Regions from separate parts of the Streptomyces sp. NBC_00045 genome, predicted to be linked through region 2. Evidence: riboswitches for the same ligand, from Rfam matches in the RefSeq annotation. Region 2 holds a riboswitch; each other region holds the start of a gene.

Region 1 (7,605 bases), 2.0 Mb from region 2:
CGTCCTTGAAGGTCATCCAGCCCTGGCCGGTCTGCGCGAGGGTGCGCATCATCCGGCCGTACAGGTCACGCGCGGGCATGGTCTTGCGGGCCAGGCCGTCCGCCTCGGCCTTGCGGTAGGCGGCGTCGAACTCGTCGCCCCACAGGTCGACCAGCTCGGGCACGTCGGCCGGGGAGAACAGCGACCAGTCGGCGTCCGCGTTCACGCGGCGCATGAACTCGTCCGGCACCCAGTGCGCCAGGTTCAGGTTGTGGGTACGGCGCTGGTCCTCGCCGGTGTTGTCGCGGAGCTCCAGGAACTCCTCGATGTCCGCGTGCCAGGTCTCCAGGTAGACGGCGGCGGCACCCTTGCGGCGGCCGCCCTGGTTCACGGCCGCGACGGAGGCGTCGAGGGTCTTCAGGAACGGCACGATGCCGTTGGAGTGGCCGTTCGTACCGCGGATCAGCGAACCGCGGGCGCGGATGCGCGAGTACGAGAGACCGATGCCGCCGGCGTGCTTCGACAGACGCGCGACCTGGTGGTAGCGGTCGTAGATCGAGTCGAGCTCGTCCAGCGGGGAGTCCAGCAGGTAGCAGGAGGACATCTGCGGGTGCCGGGTGCCGGAGTTGAACAGCGTCGGGGAGGACGGCAGGTAGTCGAGGCGGCTCATCAGCCGGTACAGCGAGGCCACTTCCTCGACGGCCTGGACGCTGTCGTTCTCGGCGAGGCCGCAGGCCACGCGCAGCATGAAGTGCTGCGGGGTCTCGATGACCTGGCGGGTGATCGGGTGGCGCAGCAGGTAGCGGCTGTGCAGGGTGCGCAGGCCGAAGAAGCCGAAGCGGTCGTCGGCGCCCTCGGCGAGCGTGTGCTCGACCAGCGCGTCCAGGCGGCTCGCGTGCAGCGCCACGAACTCGGCGGTGCGGTCGGCGATCAGGCCCTCGCGGTGACCGACCGCGACGGAGGCGGAGAAGGAGGTGGCCCCCTGGCCGGTGGCTTCCTCGGCGACGGCCAGCGTCAACAGCCGGGCGGCGAGCCGGGAGTACGCCGGGTCCTCGGAGATCAGACCGGCGGCGGCCTCCGTGGCCAGTCCGCGCAGTTCGGCCTCGTCGGCGGCGGCGCTGCGCCCGCGGAGCGCGGCGGCGGCGACCCGGCCCGGGTCGGTGTCGGGGAGGTCGGCCGTCAGCTCGGTGAGGGTACGCAGCAGTGCGGCCCCAGGTCCCCCGGTCTCGATTCCGGTGTCGGACGGGTCGGACTCGGCGCGCGGTGCGGAAGGCGCGATGGTCACGGGGGGAGCTCTCCCTCGCTCGGCTCCGGGACACCTTTGGTGCGGGCGCGAGCGGGCGCGCGCGGGCATGGCAGGGCAGCACCGCGCGGCGTCCACCGGCCCAACCGCGAGGCCCGGACGTATCGACACCCGGTTCGGTCGAGCCGGGTGCACTGTCGGCAGGTCATCGGACTTGCGGTGACACCAATGGGTGTACTTCATACCGTTGCGGGACAGTTCCGGATTCCCACCGGATTCCCCTGCGACGACAGCGAGGACGAGCATACATGTGGGGGCCGCCTCGTGTGCGACCCCCTAGATGTTGTGTCGGCGTCGCTACAGATCGAGACCGTACGTGAGCAGAGCGAGGCCGGGGACGGGCTCCCAGTCCCGTCCGGGGGTACGGACGAAACCGAGCCGTTCGTAGATCCGGTGGGCCCCGACCATGTCGTCCGTGGTGGACAGCACGAGGCGCCGTACGCCCTCGATCGCGCGGGCGCGGTCGATGCAGGCCCGTACCAACGCCTCCCCGGCGCCCCGCCCGCGACCCTCCCGGGCGACGGCCAGCATCCGGAACTCGGCCTCGCCGGCTCCGGCGATGTCGCACAGCGGGCTCCCGGGCGCGGCGAAGGCCACACCGCCGAGGATCCGCCCGTCGCTCGTCGCGGCGACGAGTATCTCTCCGTCGGCCGCCCGTCCCGCCACGTCCTGCAGCCGCGCGAGGTACGGGTCTTCCTCGCCGAAGGTGAGCAACCCGTCCCCGAGATAGGCCTGCACGGTGATCTCCCCGAGCGTCCCGTACTCCGTCGCCAATGCTTCCCTGATCACGATGTCCATGCGGTCGAGTGTGCCGGACGGCTGTCGGTGCCCGGCGCTATCGTCGGAGACGGCACCGTCGAGAAGGGCGAGCGAGGCACGACCGTGATGACAGACCGGCCCCACATGCTGACTGAGGACTTCGAAGCCGTGGCGCGCATGGCGGCGCGCGAGAGGGAGGGGACACGGCTGGAGTTCATCGACGGGATCATCAGGAGCAAGGCCATGCCGGACGGCGACCACGGGATGATCATCCAGTGGCTCACGCGGATCTGTATGCAGTACCGCCCCGAGCTGTGGCTGCATCCCGGGCAGGGCATCAAGGCCCAGGAGTACCGGGCAGGTCGGGCGATTCCGGATGCGGTGCTCGCACCGGCCAAGGCGTTCGCCGGCCAGGGCGACTGGGTCGACCCCGCCCCGATCCTCATGGCCGTCGAGATGACCTCGTGGGACTCGGACACCCACCGGCGGGACCACGTCGAGAAGCCCCGCGCCTACGCGGAGACGGGCATCCCCGTCTACCTCCTGATCGACCGGGCCAAGTGCGAGATCTCCGTCTACAGCCAGCCCAACGGCCGACGGTACGAGAACACCCGCGTCGTGGCGTACGGCAAGGACGCCGAGCTCCCCGACCCCATCGGCATCACCCTCCAGACCGAGGTCCTCAAGGACTGGGTGCGCTGAGAACGCCCGAGGGCCCCGCCTGCTCGGCGGGGCCCTCGGGTGAGTCAGGGCTCAGCAGCAGCGGAAGCCCTCGCGGGGGTCCGCCTCGCGGGAGTCCGTACGGGCGCGTTCGAAGGCGCGGCGGGTCATGACCCGCGCGTCCGGGTCGTGCGTACGGGCGTGCGCGACGTACCGGTCGTACGCCGCCTCGCCCGAGAACTCCCGTACGAAGTAGCTCACCTTCGTCAGCGCCGCTCGGACGCCGCTCATGCGACGGGCTCCTTCGCGCGGCCGCCGCCCGAGTCCAGGCCGGCGGCGGCGAGCTCGGCGCGCTCCTCGGGCGTCGCGATGAGCCCGGCCGGAGCGACGATCTTCGACTCGGTCCACGGGACCTCGGCCAGGCTGACCGACTCCGGGCTGCGGACGGCCTTGAGGCAGGTCCGCGCGGCGTCCAGCAGCACGATGATGATCAGTGCCGCGAAGAGCGCAGACAGGACGCCGTCGACCGTGGCGTTGGTGACGATGGTGTGCATCTCGCCCGCGTTCTTCGCCGGCGGCAGCACCTTTCCGGCGTCGATGCCGCTCTGGTACTTGTCGCGCTGGGCGAAGAACCCGACCTTCACGTCGTCGGAGAACACCTTCTGGTAGCTCGCGGTGAGCGTGACGGCCACGTCCCAGGCCAGCGGGACGGCGGTCACCCACGCCCACTTGAGTCGCCCGGACTTCACCAGCAGCGTGGTGCAGACGGCCAGGGCCACCGCCGCGAGCAGCTGATTCGCGATCCCGAACAGCGGGAAGAGCTGGTTGATGCCGCCCAACGGGTCCTTGATGCCGACCCACAGGAAGTAGCCCCAGCCGCCGACGACGAGCGCGCTCGCCAGCCACACGCCGGGCTTCCAGCTGATGTCCTTGAAGGGTTTGTACACGTTGCCGAGGGTGTCCTGGAGCATGAACCGGCCGACACGGGTGCCCGCGTCGAGGGTGGTCAGGATGAACAGAGCCTCGAACATGATCGCGAAGTGGTACCAGAACGCCTTCATGCCGGCGCCGCCGACCACGGACGAGAAGATCTCGGACATTCCGAGTGCGAAGGTGGGAGCGCCACCCGTACGGGACAGCAGGCTGGTCTCCTCCACGTCCTTCGCGGCCTGTGCGAGGAACTCGGGGGAGATGGCGAAGCCGAAGTGGGTGACGGCCTGTGAGGCGGTGTCGACCGTGGTGCCGATGACGCCGGCGGGGGAGTTGACCGCGAAGAACAGGCCGGGCTCGATGATGGTGGCCGCGATGATCGCCATGACGGCGACGAAGGACTCGGTCAGCATGGCGCCGTAGCCGATGACCCGGACCTGGGTCTCCTTCTGGATCATCTTCGGGGTGGTGCCGGAGGACACCAGCGCGTGGAAGCCGGACAGGGCGCCGCAGGCGATGGTGATGAAGACGAACGGGAACATCGACCCGGCGAAGACCGGCCCGTCCCCGCGGGCGGCGAAGTCGGTGACCGCGGGCATCTTCAGGGTCGGCATCGCCAGCACCACGCCCACCGCCATGAGCGCGATGGTGCCCACCTTCATGAAGGTGGAGAGGTAGTCGCGGGGCGCGAGGAGCATCCACACCGGCAGCACCGAGGCGATGAAGCCGTACGCGACCATCCACAGGACGAGCGTCTCCTTCTCCAGGGTGAAGGTGCTCGCCAGCGAGGAGTCGGCGACCCAGCCGCCCGCGACGATGGCGAGCAGCAGGAGCGCGACGCCGATGACGGAGATCTCGGTGACCCGGCCCGGCCGCAGCACGCGCAGGTAGAAGCCCATGAAGAGCGCGATGGGGATGGTCATGCCGATGGAGAAGACGCCCCAGGGGGAGTGCGCCAGCGCGTTGACGATGACCAGGGCGAGCACAGCCAGCAGGATGATCATGATGGCGAACACGGCGACCAGGGCGGCGGCTCCGCCGACGGGGCCGATCTCGTCCCGGGCCATCTGGCCGAGGGAGCGCCCGTCGCGGCGGGTGGAGAAGAAGAGGGTGACCATGTCCTGGACGGCGCCCGCGAAGATGACGCCGGCGACGATCCAGATGGTGCCCGGCAGGTAGCCCATCTGCGCGGCGAGGACGGGGCCGACCAGGGGGCCGGCTCCGGCGACGGCGGCGAAGTGGTGGCCGAACAGCACCCGGCGGTCGGTGGGGTGGAAGTCGACGCCGTTGTCGAGGCGTTCGGCCGGGGTGGCCCGCGTCTTGTCGACCTTCAGGACGCGGTCGGTGATGAAGCGCGCGTAGAAGCGGTAGCCGATGGCGTACGAGCCCAGCGCGGCGGCGAGCAGCCAGGCCGCGGAGATCTCCTCGCCGCGGGAGAGGGCGAGGATGCCCCAGCCGAGGGCCCCGACGAGGCCGACGAGGACCCAGACGGCGATCGACTTGGGAGTCATGCCCCCGGAGCCCTCTGGTGCGGAGGGCGAGTCCGCCGTGCCCGGACTCGCCGCGTTCCGTTCTGTACCTGTTGCTTCCGGTTCCGGCATGATCCTCGTCCCCTCGTTGATCATCTGCGTAAGCGCAGGGAATCTACGGGGGCCCGCCCGGTGAACGTAAGCCCCCGTCCGCATAGCGGAACGAGAGTCAACTACGAATCACACGGCGGGGCGCTGGAGTCGGGCGACGAACTTGTAACGATCGCCGCGGTACACCGACCGTACCCACTCGACGGGTTCGCCGTCGGCGTCCAGCGAGTGTCGGGAGAGCATCAGCATCGGCAGGCCGACGTCGGTGCCCAGCAGGCCCGCCTCGCGCGGGGTGGCGAGGGAGGTCTCGATGGTCTCCTCGGCTTCCGCGAGCCGTACGTCGTACACCTCGGCGAGGGCGGTGTAGAGGGAGGTGTACTTGGCCAGCGAGCGGCGCAGCGCGGGGAAGCGCTTGGCCGAAAGGTGAGTGGTCTCGATGGCCATGGGCTCACCGCTGGCGAGGCGCAGCCGCTCGATGCGCAGCACCCGGCCGCCCGCGGCGATCTTGAGGAGCCCGGCGAGGGTGTCGTCGGCCGTCACGTAGCCGATGTCGAGGAGTTGGGAGGTGGGCTCCAGCCCCTGGGCCCGCATGTCCTCCGTGTACGAGGACAGTTGGAGCGGCTGTGAGACCTTCGGTTTCGCGACGAAGGTGCCCTTGCCCTGGATGCGCTCCAGTCGACCCTCGACGACGAGCTCCTGGAGCGCCTGGCGCACGGTGGTCCGCGAGGTGTCGAATTCGGCCGCGAGCGTGCGCTCCGGCGGCACCGGTGTGCCGGGGGGCAGTGTTTCCGTCATGTCGAGCAAGTGCCGCTTGAGTCGGTAGTACTTGGGCACACGCGCCGTGCGAGTGGCCGCCCCGCCTTCCGGCTCCGTGGTCGCCCCTTCGGTGGACATCGCCGCCCGCCTTCCCGACTCCAGTTTCGCTGCCGTCACCGGCTCCTCCGATATGTGCGGTCACATCGTGACACGGGTGGGAGGACAGGCCTCCTCCCTCCCCCAGGTGTCGGTCCGGTAACGGACCGATCACCCGCTCATTAGACCCTTGACACCCCTAAAGGTCTAGGCCAAGCTCCGGTTACTGGTCTAAACCAATATGGATCAGATCCCGGCCCCACGGGCAGTACTTGGTGCATGTCACCGCGGCGGGCGAGGGAAGTTGCAGGCAGCATCCCTGAGGAGGGTGGCGTGAAGCGCAAGCTCATCGCGGCGGTCAGTGTCGCGGGCATGATGGTCGGAGTCGCGGCGTGCGGCAACGGCGGCGACGACAAGGGGAAGACCGACGCGGGCGGCGCCAAGGAGATCACCGTCTGGGTGATGGACGGTTCCGCGCCGAAGGCCTGGATCGACGAGGTCAACAAGGAGTTCTCGGCCAAGCACCCCGGTGTCACCGTAAAGGTCGAGGAGCAGCAGTGGAAGGGCATTCAGGAGAAGGTCACCACGGCCCTCTCCGAGAACACCCCGCCGGACGTCCTTGAGCTCGGCAACACCCAGACCGCCGGCTACGCCGTCACCGGCGGCCTCGCCGACCTCACCAAGGACAAGGCCAAGCTCGGCGCCGACGCCTGGCAGAAGAGCATGCTCGCCTCGGCCGAGTACGACGGCAAGCTCTACTCCGCTCCCTGGTACGCGGCCAACCGCGTCGTCGTGTACGACAAGAAGGCCTTCGCCAAGGCCGGTGTCACCCCGCCGACCACCCGCGACGAGTGGATCGCCGGCCTCGACAAGCTGAAGGCCGCGGACCCCTCCACGCAGCCGATCTACCTCCCCGGCCAGAGCTGGTACGTGCTCGCCGGCTTCATCTGGGACGAGGGCGGCGAGCTCGCCGTCAAGGACGGCGACAAGTGGAAGGGCGGCCTCGGCACGCCCCAGGCCGCCTCCGCGATGGACTTCTACAAGAAGCTCCAGGCCTACTCCACCGCTCCGAAGGACAAGGACGAGGCCACCCCGCAGCAGTCCACCGACATCGTCCCCAAGGGCGGCGTCGCCTCCTGGATCGGTCTCGGCTGGGAGGCCGGCGGTGCGGAGAAGGCCCTGAAGGACGCGGGCAAGGAAGCCGACTTCGGCTACTTCCCGATCCCGGGCAAGACCGCCGACAAGCCGGGCACCGTCTTCCTCGGCGGCTCGAACCTCGCCGTCGCCGAGCGCTCCAAGAACAAGGAGCTCGCCAAGGAGTGGCTGGCCCTCGCCGCCGGCAAGGACCAGATGACGAAGTACGCGGCCGAGGTCAAGGGCGCGCTGCTCCCGAACCAGTCCGGCGCGAACTTCGCCCCCGCCGCGGGCTCCTTCGCCGAGGCGATGGGCAAGGGCGGCGTCAACGGCCGCATCACCCCGGTCACCCCGGGCTGGGCGAACGTCGAGACCGAGCCCAACCCGCTCAAGGAGTTCATGACCAAG
Region 2 (7,605 bases):
CCGGACCGTCCGGTTCACGAACGACCCGGCCGCCGGGATCCCTCCCGCGGACCGGCCGTGGGACGGCCCGCGGGTGGTCTACCTCATGCACCCCTCCGATCCGATCGTCTGGTGGAGCCCGCAGCTGGCCCTGTCGGAGCCCGACTGGATCCGTGAGCGGCCCGGCTCGGACGTGCTCGGCGCGATGGTCTGGATCCCGTTCGTGACCTTCTGGCAGGTCACCGCCGACCTGCCGTTCTCCACGGGCGTTCCGGACGGCCACGGCCACACCTACAAGGCCGCGTACGTCGACGCCTGGAACTCCGTCATGCGACCGTCCGGATTCACCGCGCAGGACCTGGACCGGCTGAAGGACATCGTCTCGCCGCAGGGCTGAGCGGTCAGCGCAGCAGGAACCCGACGAGGTATCCGAACGCGTTGACGGCCCAGTGCAGGCCCATGGGAGCCAGCAGACTGCCGCTGCGGCGGCGCAGCTCGCAGAACAGCACGCCCGCCGCCGCCGTGAACAACACGGCTGCCACGACCGCGAGGGCGGCCCCGAGTCCGGACCGACCGAAGGCCGTGGTCAGGGCCGGTTTCGCGGTCGCCAGGTGCAGCGAGGGCAGCACGTGCCACAGGCCGAACAGCGCACTCGACACGGCGGTCGCCCACACCGCCCCGCGGTCGCGGCGCACCAGACCGTAGAGCACGCCGCGGAACGCGATCTCCTCCACCAGGACCGTACCGACGGGGACCAGCACGAGGACGCGCAGCATCACCTCGCCCCCGTCCATCCCCGCGTACCGACGGTCCTCGAACAGCGTCCTGGTGGCCGGCAGCAGGGCCCCGGCCAGGTAGACGATGCCGACCAGGGCGATGAGGGCCAGCGCCCAACGGGCGCCGCGGGCCAGCGTGCCCGGCGCCAGACCGGCGTCCGCGAGGGTGCCGCCGGCCCAGCGCAGCACACCGAGCAGCACCCCGCTGACCACGACGGCCGTCACCACGCCCCACGGGCCCGACCAGCGGTGCAGGGCCGCGTTGGCCGCCACGAGGACAGCCACCGTGACGCCCACGGCCGGCCAGGTACCGATCGGCCGCCGGGGCCGCCGCCCGGCGCCGTCGGGGGTGCTGCGGGGCATGGGGACCCACCTCGGTCATGACGACAGGTCAGCGCGAGCGACCCCGATCATCCTGCACTGTAGCCAGGGCCCGGCCCGCGCATCACGGCGACGAGCCGGTGTCCCCCGTGCCGGTCAGGTGGGGTCGCCCGCGAGGCCGGAGCGGACCTCACGGGCGGCGGCGACCAGGTTTTCGAGGGAGGCGCGGGTCTCGGGCCAGCCGCGGGTCTTCAGGCCGCAGTCGGGGTTGACCCACAGCCGCTCGGCCGGGATGGCCTCCAGTCCGGTGCGCAGCAGACCGGCCGCCTCCCGGGTGCTCGGGACGCGCGGGGAGTGGATGTCCCAGACGCCCGGGCCTGCCCCTCGGGGGTAACCGTGGCCGGCGAGTTCGCGGGCGACCTGCATGTGGGAGCGGGCGGCTTCCAGACTGATGACGTCGGCGTCGAGCTCGTCGATGGCCTGGACGACGTCACCGAACTCGGCGTAGCACATGTGGGTGTGGATCTGCGTGTCCGGCCGGACGCCGCTGGTGGTGAGGCGGAACGCCTCGGTGGCCCAGGCCAGGTAGTCGGCGTGGTCGGCGGCTCGCAGCGGCAGCGTTTCGCGCAGGGCGGGCTCGTCGACCTGGATCACCGAAGTCCCGGCCGCCTCCAGGTCGTTCACCTCGTCCCGCAGGGCGAACGCGACCTGGCGGGCACTCTCGCCGAGCGGCTGATCGTCGCGTACGAAGGACCAGGCGAGCATGGTGACGGGCCCGGTCAGCATGCCCTTGACCGGCTTGGACGTCAGGGACTGCGCGTACGAGGTCCAGCGGACGGTCATGGGCTCGGGGCGGGAGACGTCCCCGGCCAGCACCGGCGGGCGCACGTAACGGGTGCCGTAGGACTGGACCCAGCCGTGCTGCGTGGCCAGGTAGCCCGTCAGCTGCTCGGCGAAGTACTGCACCATGTCGTTGCGTTCGGGCTCGCCGTGCACCAGGACGTCGAGGCCGGTCTTCTCCTGGAAGGAGACCACTTCCTCGATCTCGCTCTTGATGCGCGCCTCGTAGCCCGCGGTGTCGATCCGCCCCGCCCGCAGGTCCGCGCGGGCCGCGCGCAGTTCGTCGGTCTGCGGGAAGGAGCCGATCGTGGTGGTCGGCAGCAGCGGCAGGCCCAGGCGGGCCCGCTGGGCGACGGAGCGCTCGGCGTACGGCTGCGCGCGGTGGCCGTCGGTGTCGGTGACGGCCGCGGTCCGGGTGCGCACGGCCGGGTCGTGGGTGAGGGCGGATCCGGCGCGGGAAGCCAGATCGGCCCGGTTCGCGGCGAGTTCGGCCGCGATGGAGTCCATGCCCCGGGCCAGTCCTCGGGCCAGGACGGAGATCTCCCGCGTCTTCTGGCGGGCGAAGGCGAGCCAGCGGCGGACCTGCGGGTCGATGTCGCGCTCGGCGGCGGCGTCCAGCGGGACGTGCAGGAGCGAGCAGGACGCGGAGACGTCCACGCGCTCGGCGAGGCCGAGGAGCGTGCCCAGGACGGTCAGGGACTTCTGGTAGTCGTTGATCCAGACGTTGCGGCCGTTGACCACGCCCGCGACCAGGCGTTTGCCGGGCAGGCCACCGACCGCCGCGAGGTCCTCCAGGTTGGCCGCGCCGGCCTCGGTGAAGTCGAGCGCCAGGCCCTCGACCGGCGCCTTGGCCAGCACCGGCAGCGCTTCGCCGAGCCGGCCGAAGTACGAGGCGATCAGCAGCTTCGGACGCCCGGTGGCCGCGCCGAGGTCGCGGTAGGCACGGGCCGCGGCGTTCAGGTCGGCCGGGGTGCGGTCCTGCACCAGGGCCGGCTCGTCGAGCTGGACCCACTCGGCGCCCGCGGCCCGCAGCTCGGCGAGGACCTGTGCGTACACGGGCAGCAGCCGGTCGAGCAGGGTCAGCGGTTCGAAGCCGGCGGCCACGCCGGGGGCGGGCTTGGCGAGCAGCAGGTAGGTGACGGGGCCGACGAGTACGGGACGGGCCGTGTGGCCGGCCGCGACGGCTTCCTCCAACTCCGCGACCTGCTTGCTGGAGTCGGCGGTGAAGACGGTGTCGGGCCCGAGCTCGGGGACCAGGTAATGGTAGTTCGTGTCGAACCATTTGGTCATCTCCAGCGGGGCCACGTCCCGGGTGCCGCGCGCCATCGCGAAGTACCCGTCCAGGGCGTCCGCGGCGACCGCCGCGCGGTGCCGCGCGGGGACGGCGCCGACCATGACACTGGTGTCCAGGACGTGGTCGTAGTACGAGAAATCACCGGTGGGCACTTCGTGGACGCCGGCCTCGGTCAGCTCTCGCCAGTGCGAACGGCGCAGGCCCGCCGCGGTCTCCCGGAGGGCACCCGCGCTGACGCGGCCCTTCCAGTAGCCCTCGATCGCCTTCTTCAGGTCGCGGCTCTGACCTTGGCGGGGGTAGCCGTACACGGTGGCTCGTGCTGCCGCGGCTGTGGGCTTCGCCGTCACGGAACTCTCCTTCGCGAGATGTGTCCAGGAACGCCCCGGTAACGGGACGCGGACGCGAAGGAGCGACGGAACGGACGGCCCACGTCGCGCAATTACCGCAACGGCCGCTCGTCGTGCACGCCGACCCGCCCACGAGGTCACCGGGATCTCCGCACGCGGAATCGTCCGCTTACGGGCAACGGGCAGGTCTTCGGACTCGCGGGCACGCCTGCCGGCACTCATGCTCCTACCGGCGGGCACCTACTGGCCGTCGCTTCCCAGGACCGTCTTCCGGTCCCAGTGCGTATGACGGCGGTCGTTCCCGCTCACCGCTGCGGGGCAGTCCCGGATTCCCACCGGGTTCCCTCTTACGACGCATCCCGCCTGGCGGACGGGGCGAACCAGCTGCACGGCCACCCTAGTTCGCGCGCCGACCCGGCGACGACCCCCGTCCGTCATTCGGACCGGATCGCGAGACGACGAGACGACGAGACGACGAGACGGCACCGGCTTCACACGACCTGCGGTGGAACGGGACACGGTGGGGCGCGGCGACACCACTCGCCGAACCCCACCGTCACCGCGTGCCTCCGGGCACCCTCGGGCCCGGAGACGTGCCGGGGCCCCTCAGCCCCGGCCGTACGTGTGGAACCCTCGGCCGCTCTTGCGGCCCAGCAGCCCTGCCTGCACCATCCGTTGAAGCAGCGGGGGCGGGGCGTAGAGCGGTTCCTTGAACTCCTGGTAGAGGGATTCGGCGATGGCCTCGACCGTGTCCAGCCCGATCAGGTCGGCGAGCTTGAGCGGGCCCATCGGGTGGGCGCAGCCCAGTTCCATTGCGGTGTCCACGTCCTGCGCGCTGGCGTACCCGGATTCGGCCATGCGGATGGCCGAGAGCAGGTAGGGGACCAGCAGCGCGTTCACGACGAAACCGGCGCGGTCCCGGGATCGGACGGTGGTCTTGCCCAGGGCGTCACGGGCGAAGGCCTCGACGGTGGCGAGGGTGTCCGCCGACGTATGGAGGGAGGACACGACCTCGACGAGCGGTAGAACGGGCACGGGGTTGAAGAAGTGCAGGCCCACCACCTTGTCGGCGCGTCCGGTCGCCATGCCCAGACGCATGATCGGGATGGCGGAGGTGTTCGTGGCGAGGATGGTCCCGGGATTCTCGACGATCTTGTCGAGGGCGGCGAAGACCTCGATCTTGGTGTCGGGGTTCTCGGTGACGGCCTCGATGACGAGCTGGCGGTCGGCGAGGTCCTCCAGGTCCCCGGTGAACAGCAGCCGGGACAGCGCGTCCTCCGCGGAGATCCGGTCCAGCTTGCCCCGCTGGACGGCACGCTCCAGGGAAACGGCGATCCGCTCCCGGGCGGCGCGGGCGGCGGCGGTGTCCGACTCGGCGACGACGGTGTCGAGGCCGGCCCGGGCACACGCCTCGGCGATGCCGGCGCCCATCTGTCCTCCACCGACGATGCCGACGCGCAGGATCCGGCCCGGCCCCACCGCGGCGTTCACGCGTTCACCCGCGCGGTGACGGCGGCGCTGCGGACGAGGTGGCGGGTGTAGGCCCCGGGGGTGAAGAAGGCCGGGAGCTGCACCGACAGCGCCGTGTCCACGAAGACCTCGCGCGCTTCGAGGACGAGTGCCTGCGGATCCTCGTTCTCCAGGGCGGCGCATTCGGCGTCGAGGAGGTCGAGGACCGTTGCCCGGTCGACCCGGTCGTGGCGGATCCACTGCCAGATCTGGACGCGGGCGATCTCGGCGGTCGCGGCGTCCTCCATCAGGCCGTACAGGGCCACCGCGCCGCTGCCGCGCAGCCAGGCGTCGAAGTAGCGCAGGGCCACGGCGACGTTCGAGCGGATCCCCTCCCGTGTGGGGGGCGCGGCGGTCCGGCGTACGGACAGCAGGTCGGCGGCCGTGGTCTCGACGTCCTCCCGCGTCCGCTCCAGCTGGTTCGACCGCTCCCCCAGGACGCCGTCGAAGACCTCGCGGCAGACGGGGACCAGCCCGGGATGGGCCACCCAGGAGCCGTCGAAGCCGTCCTCGGCCTCGCGCTCCTTGTCCAAGCGGACCTTCGCGATCGCCGCGGCGTTCGTGTCCGGGTCCTTGCTCGGGACGTGGGCCGCCATCCCGCCGATGGCATGGGCACCGCGCCGGTGGCAGGTCCGGACGAGGAGTTCGGTGTAGGCCCGCATGAAGGGAGCGGTCATGGTGACCGCGGCCCGATCGGGCAGTTGGAAGTCGGTGCGGTGGCCGAAGGTCTTGACGAGGCTGAAGAGGTAGTCCCAACGCCCGGCGTTGAGGCCCGCGCTGTGTTCGCGCAGCTCGTGGAGGATCTCCTCCATCTCGAAGGCGGCCGTGATCGTCTCGATGAGGACGGTGGCGCGGACGGTGCCGCGGGGGATGCCGAGGAGTTCCTGGGCGAGGAGGAAGACGTCGTTCCACAGCCGCGCCTCGTACCGGTTCTCCAGCTTGGGCAGGTAGAAGTACGGGCCGTGGCCGACGTCGATCTGCCGCTGCGCGCAGTGGAAGAAGTACAGGCCGAAGTCGACGAGGGAGGCGGACAGGGGTCGGCCGTCGATCTCCAGGTGCTCTTCGAGCAGGTGCCAGCCGCGGGGGCGGACGGTGATGGTCGCAAGCCGCTCGCCGAGGCGGTACTCCTTGCCCTCCGGGCTGGTGAAGTCGATGCGCCGTTCGATGGCGTCGAGCAGGGTGAGCTGGCCGCCGATGACGTGGGTCCAGGTCGGGGCGGTGGCGTCCTCGAAGTCGGCCATCCAGACCTCGGCTCCGGAGTTCAGGGCGTTGACGGCCGTCCGCCGCTCGGGGGGCCCGGTGATCTCGACCCGCCGGTCGGTGAGTCCGGGCGCGGGCGGGGCGACCCTCCAGTCGGGGTCCTCGCGGAGGGCGCGGGTGGCGAGCGGGAAGTCGAGCGGGGTACCCCCGGCCAGGTGGCCCGAGCGGCGGCGGCGCTCCTTGAGGATCTCCAGGCGGCGGTCCGCGAACGCGGCGTCGAGCCGGCCGAGGAACTCCAGGGCCCCGGGGGTCAGGATCTCGTCGTGGCGCTCACCCGGTGCGCCGAGGACCCGGACGCTGCCGGTCGGGGGCGTGAGTGACATGTGGTTCTTCTCCTCAGCGTGGGTGGCGGGCGCCCGGGGCGGGAAGGGGCCCCGGGCGCCGCCAGAGGCCGGCGGCGGGTCGTGGGCTACGGGCTACGGGCTACGGGCTCCCTAGTGGAACTGCTCTTCCTCGGTGGACCCGGCGAGCGCGGTCGTGGAGGAGGCCGGGTTGACGGCGGTGGAGACCATGTCGAAGTAACCCGTACCGACCTCGCGCTGGTGCCTGACCGCGGTGAAACCCTGGCCCTGGGCGGCGAATTCGCGCTCCTGGAGGTCCACGTACGCGGTCATGCCGTGCTCGGCGTAGCCGCGCGCCAGGTCGAACATGCCGTGGTTGAGGGAGTGGAAGCCGGCCAGGGTGATGAACTGGAACCGGTAGCCCATGGCGCCCAGCTCCCGCTGGAACTTCGCGATCTGGTCGTCGTCCAGGGCCGCCTTCCAGTTGAAGGAGGGTGAGCAGTTGTAGGCCAGCATCTGGTCCGGGTACCGGGCGTGGACGGCTTCGGCGAACTCGCGGGCCTGCTCCAGGTCCGGGGTGCCCGTTTCGACCCAGATGAGGTCGGCGTACGGGGCGTACGCCAGACCGCGGGCGATGACCGGGGCCATGCCGCCCCGGACGCGGTAGAAGCCCTCCGCGGTGCGCTCCCCGGTGCAGAACTCCGCGTCGCGCTCGTCGACATCACTGGTGAGCAGTGTGGCGGCCAGGGCGTCGGTGCGGGCGATGATCAGGGTGGGAGTGTCGGCGATGTCGGCCGCGAGGCGGGCCGCGTTGAGGGTGCGGATGTGCTGGGAGGTCGGAACGAGGACCTTGCCGCCGAGGTGGCCGCACTTCTTCTCGGAGGCGAGCTGGTCCTCGTAGTGGATGCCGGCTGCGCCCGCCTCGATCATGGCCTTGGTCAGCTCGAACGCGTTCAGCGGTCCGCCGAAACCGGCCTCGGCGTCGGCGACGATCGGCG
Region 3 (7,605 bases), 5.1 Mb from region 2:
GGCCACGTTGATCGAGGGCGGTGCGGGATGCAGTTCGACGACGACGCGGATCTGGACACTTCCGAGGTCAAGGACGTGCGCGGCAGCCGCGTCCCGGGCGGGCGGGCAACGATCGGCGGCGGTATCGCGGGCCTCATCGCGTTGGCGCTCGGGCTGCTGTTCGGGGTGGGCCCGGACCAGCTGGGGCTGTCGTCCGGGAACCCGGAGCCGGTGGCGACCTCCTCCTCCGCCAGCGAGGTGCAGCGCAGCTGCAGGACCGGGCGGGACGCGAACACCCGGGAGGACTGCCGGCTGGTGGCGGTCGTCAACAGCACCCAGGACTTCTGGAAGGACGAGTTCGCCCGGCGCGGCGGCCGGTACACCTTGGCGTCCACCGTCTTCTTCACCGGCCGCGTGAACACCGCTTGCGGGGCCGCCACCTCGGCGGTCGGCCCCTTCTACTGCCCCGCGGACCGGCAGGTCTACCTGGACCTGGGCTTCTTCGACGAGCTGCGGACCAAGTTCGGCGCGAGCGGCGGCCCGTTCGCCCAGGCCTACGTCGTCGCCCACGAGTACGGGCACCACGTCCAGAACCTGACCGGAACCCTGCAGAAGGCCCAGGACGGCCGGCAGGGCGCGAACAGCAACGCGGTCAAGGTCGAGCTCCAGGCCGACTGCTACGCCGGGGTGTGGGCGCACAACGCGACGAGGACCCCGGACGAGTCCACGGGCCGGCCGCTGATCACCAGCCTGACCGACCAGGACATCAAGGACGGCCTGGACGCAGCGGCGGCGGTCGGCGACGACCGGATCCAAGAGAAGTTCCAGGGCCGCGTGACCCCGGAGTCCTGGACGCACGGCTCGGCCCAGCAGCGCCAGCAGTGGTTCTACCAGGGCTACCGCACGGGCGACATGGCCCGGTGCAACACCTTCCGCTGACCACCTTCCGCTGACCACCTTCCGCCAGCCGCCCTCCCGGTCGCCCGCCCGTGACGGCTCCCCGTGACGGCTTCCGTCGGCTGTCAGTGCCGCCTGCCATGCTGTGGCGTGGGTCACATCCACGACCACGAGAAGGAGTGATCGTCATGGCAAGCGTCCCGTCCGTCTTTCCGACCCTGCTCTACGCCGATGCCAAGGCCGCGATCCGGCAGCTGACGGATGCGTTCGGATTCACCCAGGTCGCGGTGTACGAGGGTGACGACGGCACCGTGATGCACGCCGAGCTGTCGTACGGGAACGGCGCGGTGATGCTCGGCAGCAAGGGCCGCGGCGGCGTGTTCGACAAGGCGATGGAGGGCGCCGGGCCGGTCGGGGTCTACGTCGTCGTCGACGATGTGGACGCGCACCACCGCCGCGCGGCCGAGCACGGGGTGGAGATCCTGATGGAGCCCACCGACCAGGACTACGGATCGCGCGACTACACGGCCCGCGACGCGGAGGGCAACATCTGGAGCTTCGGGACGTACGCGCCGCAGGTCTGAGCCCGCGGCGCGCCGCCCGGCAGCGCTTGCGACAGCCGTACCGGGGCTACGCCCCGCCGGTGTGGACCTGGAACGCGGCCCGGCGGACCGCCTTGGCCAGGGCCGGGTCGGGGTGCGCGGCGGCCAGGGCCACCAGCACCTGGACGGTGCGCGGGTGGCCGACCGCGCGGACCTCGTCCAGCAGCCGCGGGACGGTGGTCCGTACGGCCGAGTCGAGGTGGCGTGCCAGCAGGTCCGCCTCGCCGTGGTCGGCGATGGCGGCCGCGGTGTCCACCCAGAGCCAGGTCGATTCCTCGGCGGTGAGCACGTCCTGGGCCTCGTCGGGATCCACACCGTCGTGTTCGGCCAGCCAGAGCAGCGCGTACGGCCGCAGGGCGGGGTCGCGGACGGCGGCGCGCACCTCGGGTTCGGCCGGGGCTCCGACCACGCGCAGGGCTTCGAAGGCCAGGCCGCGCAGCAGGGCGTCCTCGCCGCGGGCGGCGTGCAGGAGCTCGCTGACGGCGTGGCCGACGGGCCGGGCGGCGAGCCAGGCCCGGTACTCGGCGCGGGCCGGTCCCGGGGTGAGCCGGGCGCAGCCGTGCAGCATCGCCGCGGCGGACTGCTCGATGTTCCCGGCCGGGCTCTGCGCGGCGACGCAGATCTGTTCGAGCTTGACCCAGACCGCCCAGCTGCCGAGCGGGGTGAGGGCGGCCTGCGCGGGGCCGAGGGTGACGGCGTCGACGGCGGCGAGCCCGCCGAGCGCCCAGCGCAGCAACCGGGCGAGCGGGACGGGCGCCACCGCGTGGCCGGTCGCCTCCGGCTCGACCGGCCGTGCGGTGGCCTGCCCGGTGGTCTGTGCGACGGCCGACGTCCCGTCAGCGGGCGAAGTCTCGCGCGCCGGTGCGTCGTAGGGGACCTCGCACCGTTCGTCGCGCAGTTCGGTGACCCGCTGACCGAGCAGGTCCAGCAGGTCCGGAACGGTCACGGGACCGGCGGACAGCTGGAGCAGGGACAGCAGTTGGGGCATCGCCTCGACCACCTCGGCGACGACCGCGGGGGTGATGTCGGCGGGCGCCGGGTGGACCAGCGACCAGGCGTCGAACAGTGCGACCCAGCCGCGCAGTACGGCGGTGTCGTCGCGGTCCCAGGCCCGCAGCCGCCAGCCGGGCCGGGCCTGGCCGCCGTGGACCTCGACGAGGCCCGCGAGCCGGGCGCGATCCCAGCCGACCCGGATCTGTCCGTGGGTCAGGTTCAGTTCGACTGCGGCGCGTTCGACATCGGCGGCGGGCAGCGCTCCCGCCGGGGCGGGGCGGCCTCCGCCGACGGTGCCGAGGTTGAGCTCGGCCCAGCGGGCGAGCCGTACGGCATCGGCCAGCGAGGCCCGGGCCCGGGTGGCGAGTTCGGCCGTGGCTGGGGTGCCCGCCGGGGGCCGGGAAGCGGAACGCGCGCGCCGGTCGGTCACCGCCTTGCGGGCCGCGGCGACCGACCGCGGGGAGACGAGTCGGAGTCTGGAGTCGCGAGCCAACTGCTCATCAGGCTTTCGGGACGTCACGGGAGCAGTCTCGCCCGTCACCGGCCGAAAGCCCAAACGGAACCAGCCATTATCGCTGCTCGGCATGGGGACATACGGGGAGAATGCTCCCTCCCCGCCCCCTCCGGCACACGGCCTTCACATAAGAGGGGTCAGGAACCGCCTCAGGGCCTCCTCGTATCCGGCCGGATCCGCGTTCCACATCGCCCCGTGCGGCGCTTCGTGGACGGTCCGCAGGGTGACCAGGTCGGGGCGGGCGGCGGCGAGCCGGCGGGAGGGCTCCCAGGGGGCGAGCGTGTCGTCCGGGCCGTGGAAGATCAGGACCGGGACGCGCAGCGCGCCTGGGTCGGCGCCCGGCGGCCGGCGGTCGACCCCCAGACCGGCGCGCGCCTCGGCGGCCCGCACCGCGAACGGCACCAGCGCGGCGGGAGTGCGGCGGGCGGCGACGAGCGCGCGCAAGGTGGTGTGCCAGTCGAGCACCGGCGAGTCCAGCACGAGTCCGCAGATCCGGTCGGCGAGGGCCGAGCGCTCGACGGCGCGCAGGGCCATGGCGGCCCCGGTGGACCAGCCGTGCAACACGACCCGGTCGGCGCCGTAGCGCAGGGCGTACCGGATGGCGGCGTCCACGTCCCGCCATTCCGATTCGCCGAGGTGGCCGAGACCGTCGGGTGAGGCGGGGGCGCCGAGGTCGCCGCGGTAGGCGAGGTCGAGGACGGGCATCCGCTGGCGGTGCAGGAAGGGCATGACCACCATCGGGTGCTCGCGACCGGCGCCGAGCCCGTGCACGGTGATCACCCAGGTGTCGCGGGCGGCGGGCACGAACCAGGCGGGCAGGGCGCCGAGCTCGCCGGGGACGTCCACGTCGGCGTGGTCGAGCCCGAGGGCGGTGCGCGGGTTGCCCGCGTGGACCTGGGGGGTGAGGGCGACCCGGGTGCCGGCGTCGAGGCTGCCGTGGGTGACGGCGAGGAGCCGGCGCACGACGGTGTCCGGGCCGTTCGCGGCGCCGTCGAGGACGGGTCCGACCGCGGCGTGCACCCCGGGGGCGGTGAGCCCGTACGTTCCGGGGCGCAGGGAGGCCAGCGAGCGGGTCAGCGTGATGCGGCCGGAGCCGCTGGCGTGGACGCTGAGCCGCGGCCCGCCGGGCAGGGGGCGGCCGGGCTCGTGCCGCAGGGCGACGTCGGCGGCGTGCCGGCCGGCCGCGACCGCGGCGGCACCGGCCCCGACAAGAGTGGTCGCGACGACCGCGGCCGTCGCTGTGGCGGTACGCACTGCTCCAGTGTCAGGGCGCGAGCGCGGGCGGGCCACTGGAGCGGAATACTCCGATTGGGGTCTGGGCGGTGTCGGCGACGGGGTCCGCAAGCGCCTCGCGGGGCCGGCCGGAAAAGTGATCTGGATCTCTTCCGGAAGCCCTCCGGGGTGGACCCGGAGGCCTCGGACCCCCTGCGGATCCGTTCGTTCACCAGGCTCTGACGTGCATTAATGGCGGTATCAACGGCAAAATCGGGACGAAGCTCCCGATGGCACGACGGGCCAGTACACCGCTCCGCCCGAGTCAGTTCATCTTCCGTTCACCCAGGTTGCCTACGGTCGCCGAGCCACTGACGTCAAACAGAAGCCTGGGTAAATGGAGCACATAACGCTTCTCCTCGGGATCGTGATCATCACCGCTCTCGTGTTCGACTTCACGAACGGTTTCCACGACACAGCCAACGCGATGGCCACCACCATCTCGACCGGCGCCCTCAAGCCCAAGACGGCGGTGGCCATGTCCGCCGTGCTCAACCTCGTCGGCGCGTTCATGTCCGTGGAGGTCGCCAAGACGATCTCCAAGGGCCTGATCAACGAGGAGGGCATCCAGCCAGAAGTGATCTTCGCCGCGCTGGTCGGCGCGATCCTCTGGAATCTCGTCACCTGGCTGGTCGGACTCCCCTCCAGCTCCTCCCACGCCCTGATGGGCGGCCTCATCGGTGCCGCGGTCGCCTCCGCCGGCATCGACGCCGTCAACGGCAGCGTGGTCGTCACCAAGGTGCTCATCCCCGCCGTCGCCGCCCCGATCGTGGCCGGCGTGGCCGCGATGCTGGCCGCGAAGGTCACGTACAAGCTCGGCGGCAAGGTCGGCCAGAAGACCTCCACCAAGGGCTACCGCGCCGGGCAGATCGCCTCGGCCGGTCTCGTCTCCCTCGCGCACGGCACCAACGACGCGCAGAAGACGATGGGCATCATCACCCTCGCCCTCGTCGCGGGCGGCGCCCTGGACTCCGGCGCGAACCCGCCGGTCTGGGTCATCATCTCCGCCGGCCTGGCCATCGCACTGGGCACCTCCCTGGGCGGCTGGCGCATCATCCGCACCATGGGTAGCGGCCTGACCGACCTCCAGCCGCAGCAGGGCTTCGCCGCCCAGACCTCGGCCGCGAGCGTCATCCTGGCCTCCTCCAGCCTCGGCTTCTCCCTCTCCACCACCCACGCGTGCTCCGGCGCCGTCATGGGTGCGGGCCTGGGCCGCAAGGGTGGTGTGGTCCGCTGGTCCACCGCCACCCGCATGTTCATCGCCTGGGGTCTGACCCTGCCGGCCGCCGCCGTCGTCGCCTCCGGCGCCGAGCTGGTCATGCGCACCGGTGACATCGGCGTCGCCGCCGTCGCGCTGTTCCTGATCGCCTCCTGCGTCGCGATCTGGGCCATCTCGCGCCGCCAGGTCGTCGACCACCACAACGTCAACGACGCCCGGACGGCCGCGGCCGAGGAGCCGGGTGTCGTCACCACGGCCATGGCCGCCGTCACCGTCCCGCCGACCATGGCCGCCGAGGCCGCCGCCGGTACGACCGCCGCAGTGGCCGACGAGGACCTGAAGGCCACCATCCCGGCCGCCGCCCCCGCGACTCCGGCGGCCCCCGCGGCTCCGGCCGCCGCGGTCTGACCCCGAGAACGACAGAGGAATCCGCAGCATGAAGATCGACTGGGCAGCACTCGGCTCCGTCTTCGGGGTCAGCCTCTCCGCCACCGTCGCGCTCGTGGCCCTGTTCACGATGGGCCTGGTGGGCCTCTCCAAGCACGAGGCCGCCACCGAGCAGGGCGGCACCGCCACCCTCGCCCGCAGCGGTGCGTACGCCTGCTTCGCGCTCGTCGCGGCAGCCGTGGCGTACGGGTTCTACCTGATCGTCGCCTGACCGACTCGGGCACGTCGTACGAAAGCTCCCTCCGGGTTTCCCGGGGGGAGCTTTCCCGTACCCGGGACCCGTCACTGTGACCTGCCTCGCCGCAGGTCAACGGCGAGTTGACGGGCCTTCGCGGTGCGTGGTGGACTGCCCGAGCCAATACGGCGGCATGGAGAGGAAGTCCGGTGCGAATCCGGCGCGGTCCCGCCACTGTCACCGGGGAGCACGCGACGCGTGCGCCTCGGGAGCCAGGAACTCCCACCGCCGGACACGTCGAACCAGGGCGCGGACCCTGAGTGAGGACATACCTGCCACCATGCGTGCCGATCGCGTCTTCGCGTACGGCGCCACGGCGGGCCTGATCGGCGACCGGATCCTCGGTGATCCGCGCCGAGGGCACCCCGTGGCCGCCTTCGGACGAGCAGCCGCCGCCGTCGAGCGCGCCCTGTGGCGCGACGACCGCGCCCGGGGCCTCGTCCATACCCTCGTGTGCGCCGGGGGCGCGGCCGCCGTCGGCGCGCTGGGCGCCCGCGCCGTGCGCTCGCGGCCCGCGACCGCCCGTATCGCCCTGACCGCGGCGGCCACCTGGGCCGTCGTCGGCGGCACCTCGCTGGGCAGGGAGGCCCGCGCCATCGGCGGCGCGCTCGCCGCCGGGGACGCCGAGGTGGCCCGCGAGCGGCTGCCGCACCTGTGCGGGCGCGACCCGCAGGCCCTGGACGAGCAGCAGATGGCCCGCGCCGTCGTGGAATCGGTCGCCGAGAACACCTCCGACGCGGTGGTCGGGGCCCTGGTGTGGGGCGCCGCCGCCGGGGTACCCGGGCTGCTGGCGTTCCGCGCCGTGAACACCCTGGACGCGATGGTGGGCCACAAGTCGCCGCGCTACCTGCGCTACGGCTGGGCCTCCGCCCGCCTCGACGACCTCGCGGGCTGGCCTGGCGCCCGGCTGACCGCCCTGGCCGCCGTACTGGCCGGACCCGACCGGCGGGGAGCCGTACGGGCCTGGCGTGCGGACGCCGCCGAGCACCCGAGCCCGAACGCCGGGCCCGTGGAGGCCTCCTTCGCCGGGGCGCTCGGTGTCCGGCTGGGGGGCACCCTGGCGTACGGGGGCCGGGTCGAGCACCGGGCCGTGCTGAACGGCGCGGCGGGGCGGCCGGTGGAGGTCGCGGACATCGAACGGGCGGTGCGGCTGTCGCGGCAGGTGACGTGGCTGGCACTCGGAGCGTGTGTGGCACTGCGCTGTGCAGTGTCGCGTTGGACTGGGAGGGGACGCCGGTGAGCGGCGGAAAGCTGGGCGGGGGACTCCTCGTCGCCGGCACGACCTCGGACGCCGGCAAGAGCGTGGTCACGGCGGGCATCTGCCGCTGGCTCGCCCGCCAGGGCGTGAAGGTGGCGCCCTTCAAGGCGCAGAACATGTCGCTGAACTCGTTCGTGACGCGCGAGGGCGCCGAGATCGGGCGCGCGCAGGCGATGCAGGCGCAGGCGG
Region 4 (7,605 bases), 1.7 Mb from region 2:
GGTGTTCTCCCGGGACCTACTGCTGGACGGGGAGACCTGCGCGACCGGCGAGGGGGACATCCACGTGTGGCCGCAGTGGCAGGGCCGCTCGCCGCGCGTCTTCCTCGCCTTCAGCAACGGCGCGCAGAGCTGCGTGGTGTCCGCCCGGGCGAGGGACGTGGGCGCGCTGTGCCGGCGACTGGTCGAGTTGGTTCCGCGGGGGGAGGAGCAGCGGCACTACGACCTCGACGCCGAGCTGAGCACCCTCCTGCCCCGATAGGGAGCTCACTGTCCTGGATTGCGCGGTTTGCCGAATTTGTTTGGTTCTCTTGTGGTTCGAGTGCAACCGTGAGCCTGCCGGGCGTGTCCTTAGTGGTGACATCGGTCCCCGCCTCCGAAGAATCAGGGGGACGTCATGAACCACCTCCGCCGCCGGCAGTTCGTGGCCCTCGCCACGGGTTCGCTGCTCACCGCCGGCATCACCCTCGCCGCGCCGGCCTCGGCCGCCGTGCGGCCCGTGCCGCTCGTCGTGAACGCCCGCTGGGGCGGTCACTGCACGTACGACCGCATCGTCGTCGACCTGCGGGGACACGTCCCCGGGGTCACCGTCACCCGCGTGCCGAAGCTGGTCCAGGACGGCTCCGGCACGCCGGTGCCGCTCGCCGGTAAGCACTTCCTGGAGATCCGTCTGCACCCCGCCGCCGCGCACGACCGCACGGGCCGCAGTACGTACCGCGGGCCGGAGCTCGTCAAGATCCGCCTTCCGCAGCTGAAGGGGCTCGCCATGACCGGCGACTTCGAGGGGTACGTGACCTTCGGCGCCGCCTTCGACGCCAGGCCCGCCTTCACCTCCTTCACGCTGCACTCGCCCGAGCGGTTCGTGCTGGACGTGGCGCACCGCAACGTCTGCCGGTGAGAGCGGGCTACCGGTGCTCCGGGTTCGGGAAGTCGAAGCGGCAGCCGGCGTCCCACTCCGAGCGCTGGTTGCCGTGCGCCGGCATCCCGCCGGACCGCTTGAGCAGGGCGGCAAGGTGCATGAGGTTCCACGACATGAAGGTGGTGTTCCGGTTGGTGAAATCGTTCTCGGGACCGCCCGAGCCGGGGTCGAGGTACGAGGGCCCGGGCCCGGCCTCGCCGATCCAGCCCGCATCGGCCTGCGGCGGGATCGCGTAGCCGAGGTGCTGGAGGCTGTAGAGGATGTTCATGGCGCAGTGCTTGACGCCGTCCTCGTTGCCGGTGACGAGTGCGCCGCCGACGCGGCCGTAATAGGCGTACTGGCCGTGCTCGTTCAGGATCGAGGAGCAGGCGTAGAGCCGCTCGATGACCTGCTTCATGACCGAGCTGTTGTCGCCGAGCCAGATCGGGCCGCACAGGACGAGGATGTCGGCGTCCATGATCTGGCTGTACAGGACGGGCCACTGGTCGGTTTCCCACCCGTGCTCGGTCATGTCGGGCCAGACACCGGTGGCGATGTCGTGGTCCACGGCGCGGATCAGCGAGGTCCGGGCGCCGGCCGCCTCCATGACGGAGCGGCTCCTGTCGATCAGGCCCTCGGTGTTGCTGGTCTCGGGCGAGCGCTTGAGGGTGCAGTTGACGTAGACGGCGGTCAGGTCGGAGTAGTCGTAATCGGCGGCCACGCCGCCAGCCTGGACGCCCGCGGGTGGCGCCGCCACCGGGGCGCACCCGTTCGGGGACGCCCGCCGCGGACCGTACCCGTTCGGACCGGGTTGGTACCGGTCCGTCCGTCCGACTAGGGTCATCTGGCCTTGGTGTTCGGGAAACCGGTGGGAAACCGGTGCGGCCCTCGCCACTGTGAACGGGAAGTCCGGCTCCGGTCCCACGGGAAGCCACTGGGCGGCGCGGGAGGTTCCGCACCGCCCGGGAAGGCGGAGCCAGGGCATCAGCACCCGTGAGCCAGGAGACCGGCCGGGGCGCGTTGTCCATCCACGAGGTGCTGGAGAGGTCTCCCAACTCATGCACATAGCCGAGGGGTTCTTGCCCCCTTTGCACGCGGTCGCCTGGGGCGCCGCGTCCGCTCCCTTCGTCGTCCACGGTGTCCGCGCCCTCACCCGCGAGGTGAAGGCCAACCCGGAGAGCACGCTGCTGCTCGGGGCGTCCGGAGCATTCACGTTCGTCCTTTCCGCATTGAAGGTCCCTTCGGTGACGGGAAGTTGCTCGCACCCCACCGGGACCGGGCTCGGCGCCATCCTGTTCCGGCCGCCGATCATGGCGGTGCTCGGCACGATCACCCTGCTCTTCCAGGCACTGCTGCTCGCGCACGGCGGGCTGACCACCCTCGGCGCGAATGTCTTCTCGATGGCCATCGCCGGACCCTGGGCCGGATACGGGGTGTACCTGCTGCTCAAGCGCTTCGACGTCCCGCTGATGGTGACCGTCTTCTTCGGCGCCTTCTTCGCCGACCTGGTCACCTACTGCGTGACCTCCGTACAGCTGGCCCTGGCGTTCCCCGATCCGGGCAGCGGATTCCCGGGCGCGCTCGCGAAGTTCGGCGGCATCTTCGCCGTCACCCAGATCCCGCTCGCGGTCAGCGAGGGCCTGCTGACGGTGCTCGTGATGCGGCTGCTGATGCAGTCGAGCAAGTCGGACCTGGTCCGGCTGGGCGTCGCGAAGCTCAGCGGTCGCGGCGAGCAGAAGGCGGCGCTCTGATGGCGATGAACCGGAACACGAAGATCAACGGCCTGCTGCTGCTCCTGGTGGCGGCCCTGGCCGTGCTGCCGCTCGCGCTGGGGCTGGGCGACGGCAAGGAGGAGCCGTTCACGGGCTCCGACGCGCAGGCGGAGGCGGCGATCACCGAACTGAAGCCGGACTACGAGCCGTGGTTCTCGCCGCTGTACGAACCCCCCTCCGGGGAAGTGGAGTCGGCGCTGTTCGCCCTCCAGGCGGCGCTCGGCGCGGGCCTGCTCGCGTACTACTTCGGCGTCCGCAAGGGCCGCCGCCAGGGCGCCGCCGCGGCGACCGCCGCCGCGGCGACCGCTGCCGCGGCGACCGCTGCCGACCCCACTGCCACGGAGTCGTAGGCGGTGCTGCCGATCGACGTGGCCGCGCACTCCAGCCGCTGGCGCCGCCGCCATCCGCTGGAGAAGGCCCTGCTGGGACTCGGACTGACCGTCACCGCCGTGTGCCTGCCGCCCTGGCCGGGCGGCCCGCTGGTCGCCGCGGCGACGCTCGCCGTGCTCCTCGGGCCGGCCGGTGTGGCCGGGCGGCAGCTGTGGCGGGCGTTCCGGATCCCGCTGGGCTTCTGCTTCACCGGCGCCCTGCCCCTGCTGGTCTCCGTCGGCGGGCCGGCCGGGTTCGTCTCGCTCGCCCCCGACGGCCCCCGGCACGCCGCGGACCTGCTGCTGCGGACCTCGGCGGCCTCGCTCGGCGTGCTGCTGTTCGCGTTCACCACGCCCGTCTCGGACGTCCTGCCCCGGCTGGTGGGTGCCGGGGTCCCGGCGCCGGTGGTGGACGTGGCCCTGGTCATGTACCGGATCGGCTTCCTGCTGCTGGACTCGATGGCCCAGGTACGGCGCGCCCAGGCCGCCCGTCTGGGCCAGTCCGGGCGGGCCGCGGTGTGGCGTTCGCTGGCCGGGCTCGCCGCGACCTCGTTCGTACGGGCCTTCGACCGCGCGGCGCGGCTCCAGGTGGGCCTGGCCGGGCGCGGCTACGACGGCGCGCTGCGGGTCCTCGTACCCGAGGCGACCCTGTCGTGGCGGTTCCTGGCGGCGTCGGGGGCCCTGCTGGCGGCCCTGATCACCCTGACTCTCACCCTGAAGGGGCTCTACCTGTGAAACCGTTGGTGGAACTGGCCGGCGCCGGCTACGCGTACGAGGACGGCCCGGCGGTCCTGTCCGACGTGGACTTCGCCATCGCGGAGGGCCGGGCGCTGGTCCTGCTGGGCCGCAACGGCAGCGGCAAGACCACGCTGATGCGGCTGCTGAGCGGGGGCCTGCGCCCGGGCTCGGGGGCGCTGCGCCTCGACGGGACCGCGGTGTCGTACGACCGGGCGGGGCTGACCCGACTGCGGACGGCGGTGCAGCTGGTGGTCCAGGACCCGGACGACCAGCTGTTCGCGGCCTCGGTGGAACAGGACGTGTCCTTCGGGCCGATGAACTTGGGCCTGCCCGTCGGGGAGGTACGGGCGCGGGTGGAGGCCGCACTCTCCGCACTGGACATCACCGCGCTGCGGGACCGCCCGACGCACCTGCTCTCGTACGGGCAGCGCAAGCGGGCGGCGATCGCGGGCGCGGTGGCGATGGCTCCGCGGGTGCTGATCCTGGACGAGCCGACGGCGGGCCTGGACCCGGACGGGCAGGAACGCCTGCTGGACGCCCTGGCGGGGCTCCGCTCGGCCGGCACCACGGTGGTCATGGCCACGCACGACGTCGACCTGGCGGTCCGCTGGGCGGACGACGCGGCGGTGCTGACCCCGTCGGGCATCCGCGTCGGCCCGGCGCAGGCCCTGCTGTCCGACCCGGAGCTGCTGGCCTCGGCGGGCTTGCGCCAGGCGTGGTCCCCGGCGGTGACGACGTTCCTGCGGTCCCGCGCCCTCCTGGCCACCGACGACCCGGGCCCCAGGACCCCGGAGGCCCTCGCCGCCTGGACCCGGTAGCCGGACGACGCTCTCGCGCCTCCCTAGGATGGCCGCATGTCGCTGCCGCACGCCATCCTCACCGCCCTGCTGGAGAAGCCCTCGTCGGGGCTGGAGCTGACGCGGCGGTTCGACAAGTCGATCGGGTACTTCTGGTCCGCGACGCACCAGCAGATCTATCGCGAGCTGGGCCGGCTGGAGGAGGCCGGGCTGATCCGGGCGCTGCCCAGCGAGGTCCCAGTACGGGGGCAGAAGAAGCAGTACGAGGTGCTGGAGGCCGGCAGCGCGGAGCTCGCGCGGTGGGTCGGCGAGAGCCAGGACCCGAAGGCCATCCGGGATCCGCTGCTGCTGCGGATCCGGGCGGCCGCCGTCGTGGGCCCGCACGGGCTGGCCGGGGAGCTGCGGCGCCATCTGGATCTGCACCGCCGCCAGCTGGCGGTCTACGAGGCCATCGAGGAGAAGGACTTCCCGCCCGGGCGGGACTCCGACGAGGACCGGCTGCGCCGCCTGGTCCTGCACGGCGGCATCGGCCTGGAGATGTTCTGGCTGCGCTGGCTGGAGGAGGCCCTGGGCGAGGTCGAGGACATGACCCGGCCACCCGGCGGGGTCACGCCCTGAGCCGACGGGCAGTGCGAAGCCCCCGCCGCGCCCGGCGGGGGGCGTTGCGGGGGCTGCGTGCCCTTCCGGCATCGGCCGGGGGGGCGGGGCTTACTTGTTCAGGGAGGCCCAGAACTCGTCGAAGCTCAGGAGGCCGTCGCCGTTGGTGTCCTTGGCGGCGATGACGGCGTCCGCGACGGCGCCGGTGACGTACGCGTCACCCATCGCCTTCATGGCCGCGCTGTACTCGTCCGCCGTGACGAAGCCGTCACCGTCCGCGTCGAACTTGCCGAACGTCGCCCGCGCGCTCTCGATGTCAGCCACTGGGATCCACCCCTTCTCGGTGCTTGTTGACCGGCCAAGGGTAACGGCAGCCGGGCCCCGCCCCATCCGCGGGTCCCGGCGCCGTGGCCTAGCGGAAGATCCCGGTGTGGCCGAGCGAGTAGCGGCCGGGCTGTGGGTAGACGGCCAGGCCGTGCGGGCCGCCGCCCACCGGGATCTTGGCGAGCTGGCGGCCGGTGACCGTGTCGATCGCGTAGACCTCGGAGTTGTAGCGGCCCGACAGCCACAGCACCTTGCCGTCGGCGGAGACGCCGCCCATGTCGGGGCTGCCGCCGTCGGGCAGTTCCCACTTCTTGGTCAGCTTGTTCTGCTTGAAGTCGAAGACGGAGATGCTGCCCTCACCGCGGTTGGAGATGTACATCTCCTTGGAGTCGCGGCTGACGTACAGGCCGTGGGTGCCCTTGCCGGTGGGCAGCAGTTTGGGGATGTCGAACTTGTCCCCGCTGAACACCCACATGCCGTGCGCCATCATGTCCGCGACGTAGAAGGTCTTGCCGTCCGGGGAGACCTTCACGTCCTGCGGCATCGCGCCCTCGAAGGGCAGCTTCTGCTGGGCGATGACCTCCATCTTCTCGGTGTCGACCTTGAGGAGCTCGCCGGAGAACTCGCAGCTCACGATGAAGTAGCGGCCGTCGGCGGAGAAGTCCGCGTGGTTGACGCCGAAGCAGGTCACCGGGACCGTTTTCACCCGGTTCATGGTGTGGGCGTCGCGGAAGACCAGCTCGCGGTCCATGGAGGCCATCACGACCGCGTACTTGCCGTTCGGGGTGAAGTACAGGTTGTACGGGTCGTGCACCTCGACGGGTGCGCCCGCCTCGCCCGTGGCCGGGTTGATCGGGGTGAGCGTGTGGCCGCGGTTGTTGTTGACCCACAGGGTCTTCATGTCCCAGGACGGGACGACGTGCTGGGGCTGGATGCCGACGGGGATGGTGTCGATGACCTTGTACGTCGCCGGGTCGATGACGGACACCGTGTTGGAGGTGGTGTTCGGCACGTAGACGCGGGACGGGAAGTCCTTGACCACCGGGGAGAGGCGGTTCGGCCGATCGGCCGCGTACACGTCGTTCGGGTCGAGGAGCGGCGGCATGCCGGCGAGGCCGGGGGGGACGGCCGGTACGGCCTTGACGGGCTGCCGGGCCTGCGCGGCGGAGCCGAGCGCCTCGGCGGGCTCCTTGTCGGCCGATCCGCAGCCGGCCAGGGCGGCGAGGACCAGACCGGCCAGCAGCACGGTGGCCTTCCGGGGAAGGCGGGTGGTCGTCATGAGGTCAGCAGCTCCGTGGTGGTCACCGCGCGCATCTTGCGGCGCGCGAGTTCTTCGAGGAGGGGCGGCATCGCGTCGACCGTGTCCGCGTAGCCGAAGTGCAGGCTCACCACCGATCCGCCTTGGATCGTCCCGGTGACGTTGCGGATGACGGCCGCGGCACCGGGCGAGGTGAAGTCGAGGGAGTCCACGTCGTACGAGAGGACGTGCGGGTAGCCGGCCCGCTGGGCGAGGCGCTGGACGAGCGGGGTGGCGTACTGGGTCTGGGAGGGCCGGAACCAGGTGCCGATGGAGCCGGTGAGCCGCTTGAGGCGTTGGGCGCAGCCGGTGATCTCGGCGTAGGCCTCCGCCTCGGGCATGGTGTTGATCGCGAGGTGGCGCTGGGTGTGGTTGCCGAGTTCGTGGCCGCCGTCCAGGATGCGGCGCGCCATGTCCGGGTGGGCGTCGAGCCAGCTGCCGATCGCCAGTACGGTGACGCGCGCGCCCGCCCTTTCGGCCTCGGCGAGCACGGCCCGGGCGGTGGCGGGGTCCCCGTTGCCGTGGAAGGTGAGGGCGACCCCGGGGCGGTCGCGCGGACCGTGCGCGATCTCGGTGGGCTGGCCGGGGAACCGGCGCGGGACCGCCGCGGGCCGGACGGGGGCGGGTTTCGCCGGGGCCGCCTTCGAGGGCGGGGCGGCGGGCGTACGGGCGCCCGAGCCGCAGGCGGCGGTGAAGGCGCCGGCGGCGACCGCCGCACCGGCGCGGAGGGCGGATCGGCGGTCCGGGTAGCAGAGCACCTGCCCATTTAAGGGGTGGATGCTGCGGAAGGTAACGATTGACCCCATTCGGGACCTTC

What was found. A riboswitch is a leader RNA that binds a small molecule or an ion and turns the genes downstream of it on or off. The one in region 2 is predicted to bind cobalamin.
Region 1: another riboswitch for cobalamin. It lies ahead of OHA65_RS24865 (ribonucleoside-diphosphate reductase subunit alpha); the one in region 2 lies ahead of metE (5-methyltetrahydropteroyltriglutamate--homocysteine S-methyltransferase).
Region 3: another riboswitch for cobalamin. It lies ahead of OHA65_RS10205 (cobalamin biosynthesis protein); the one in region 2 lies ahead of metE (5-methyltetrahydropteroyltriglutamate--homocysteine S-methyltransferase).
Region 4: another riboswitch for cobalamin. It lies ahead of OHA65_RS26320 (energy-coupling factor ABC transporter permease); the one in region 2 lies ahead of metE (5-methyltetrahydropteroyltriglutamate--homocysteine S-methyltransferase).

What each region holds. Positions count from the first base shown of each region.
Region 1 is NZ_CP108271.1:5,272,999-5,280,603, forward strand. Features, by position in the region: gene OHA65_RS24865 (ribonucleoside-diphosphate reductase subunit alpha) at 1-1,264, opposite strand, end outside; cobalamin riboswitch at 1,404-1,545, opposite strand; gene OHA65_RS24870 (GNAT family N-acetyltransferase) at 1,580-2,080, opposite strand; gene OHA65_RS24875 (Uma2 family endonuclease) at 2,186-2,743, shown strand; gene OHA65_RS24880 (YbdD/YjiX family protein) at 2,795-2,992, opposite strand; gene OHA65_RS24885 (carbon starvation CstA family protein) at 2,989-5,142, opposite strand; gene OHA65_RS24890 (GntR family transcriptional regulator) at 5,341-6,105, opposite strand; gene OHA65_RS24895 (extracellular solute-binding protein) at 6,397-7,605, shown strand, end outside.
Region 2 is NZ_CP108271.1:7,268,358-7,275,962, reverse strand. Features, by position in the region: gene OHA65_RS33675 (alpha/beta hydrolase) at 1-376, shown strand, start outside; gene OHA65_RS33670 (CPBP family intramembrane glutamic endopeptidase) at 381-1,118, opposite strand; gene metE (5-methyltetrahydropteroyltriglutamate--homocysteine S-methyltransferase) at 1,233-3,557, opposite strand; cobalamin riboswitch at 3,721-3,957, opposite strand; gene OHA65_RS33660 (3-hydroxybutyryl-CoA dehydrogenase) at 4,164-4,988, opposite strand; gene aceB (malate synthase A) at 5,045-6,649, opposite strand; gene aceA (isocitrate lyase) at 6,761-7,605, opposite strand, start outside.
Region 3 is NZ_CP108271.1:2,147,442-2,155,046, forward strand. Features, by position in the region: gene OHA65_RS10175 (neutral zinc metallopeptidase) at 28-918, shown strand; gene OHA65_RS10180 (VOC family protein) at 1,065-1,460, shown strand; gene OHA65_RS10185 (hypothetical protein) at 1,507-2,991, opposite strand; gene OHA65_RS10190 (hypothetical protein) at 3,109-4,239, opposite strand; gene OHA65_RS10195 (inorganic phosphate transporter) at 4,595-5,884, shown strand; gene OHA65_RS10200 (hypothetical protein) at 5,913-6,134, shown strand; cobalamin riboswitch at 6,249-6,400, shown strand; gene OHA65_RS10205 (cobalamin biosynthesis protein) at 6,439-7,398, shown strand; gene OHA65_RS10210 (cobyric acid synthase) at 7,410-7,605, shown strand, end outside.
Region 4 is NZ_CP108271.1:5,573,040-5,580,644, reverse strand. Features, by position in the region: gene OHA65_RS26335 (SsgA family sporulation/cell division regulator) at 1-259, shown strand, start outside; gene OHA65_RS26330 (hypothetical protein) at 395-895, shown strand; gene OHA65_RS26325 (flavodoxin family protein) at 903-1,616, opposite strand; cobalamin riboswitch at 1,730-1,925, shown strand; gene OHA65_RS26320 (energy-coupling factor ABC transporter permease) at 1,954-2,646, shown strand; gene OHA65_RS26315 (energy-coupling factor ABC transporter substrate-binding protein) at 2,646-3,017, shown strand; gene cbiQ (cobalt ECF transporter T component CbiQ) at 3,021-3,770, shown strand; gene OHA65_RS26305 (ATP-binding cassette domain-containing protein) at 3,767-4,591, shown strand; gene OHA65_RS26300 (PadR family transcriptional regulator) at 4,628-5,188, shown strand; gene OHA65_RS26295 (EF-hand domain-containing protein) at 5,279-5,491, opposite strand; gene OHA65_RS26290 (hypothetical protein) at 5,580-6,770, opposite strand; gene OHA65_RS26285 (polysaccharide deacetylase family protein) at 6,767-7,594, opposite strand.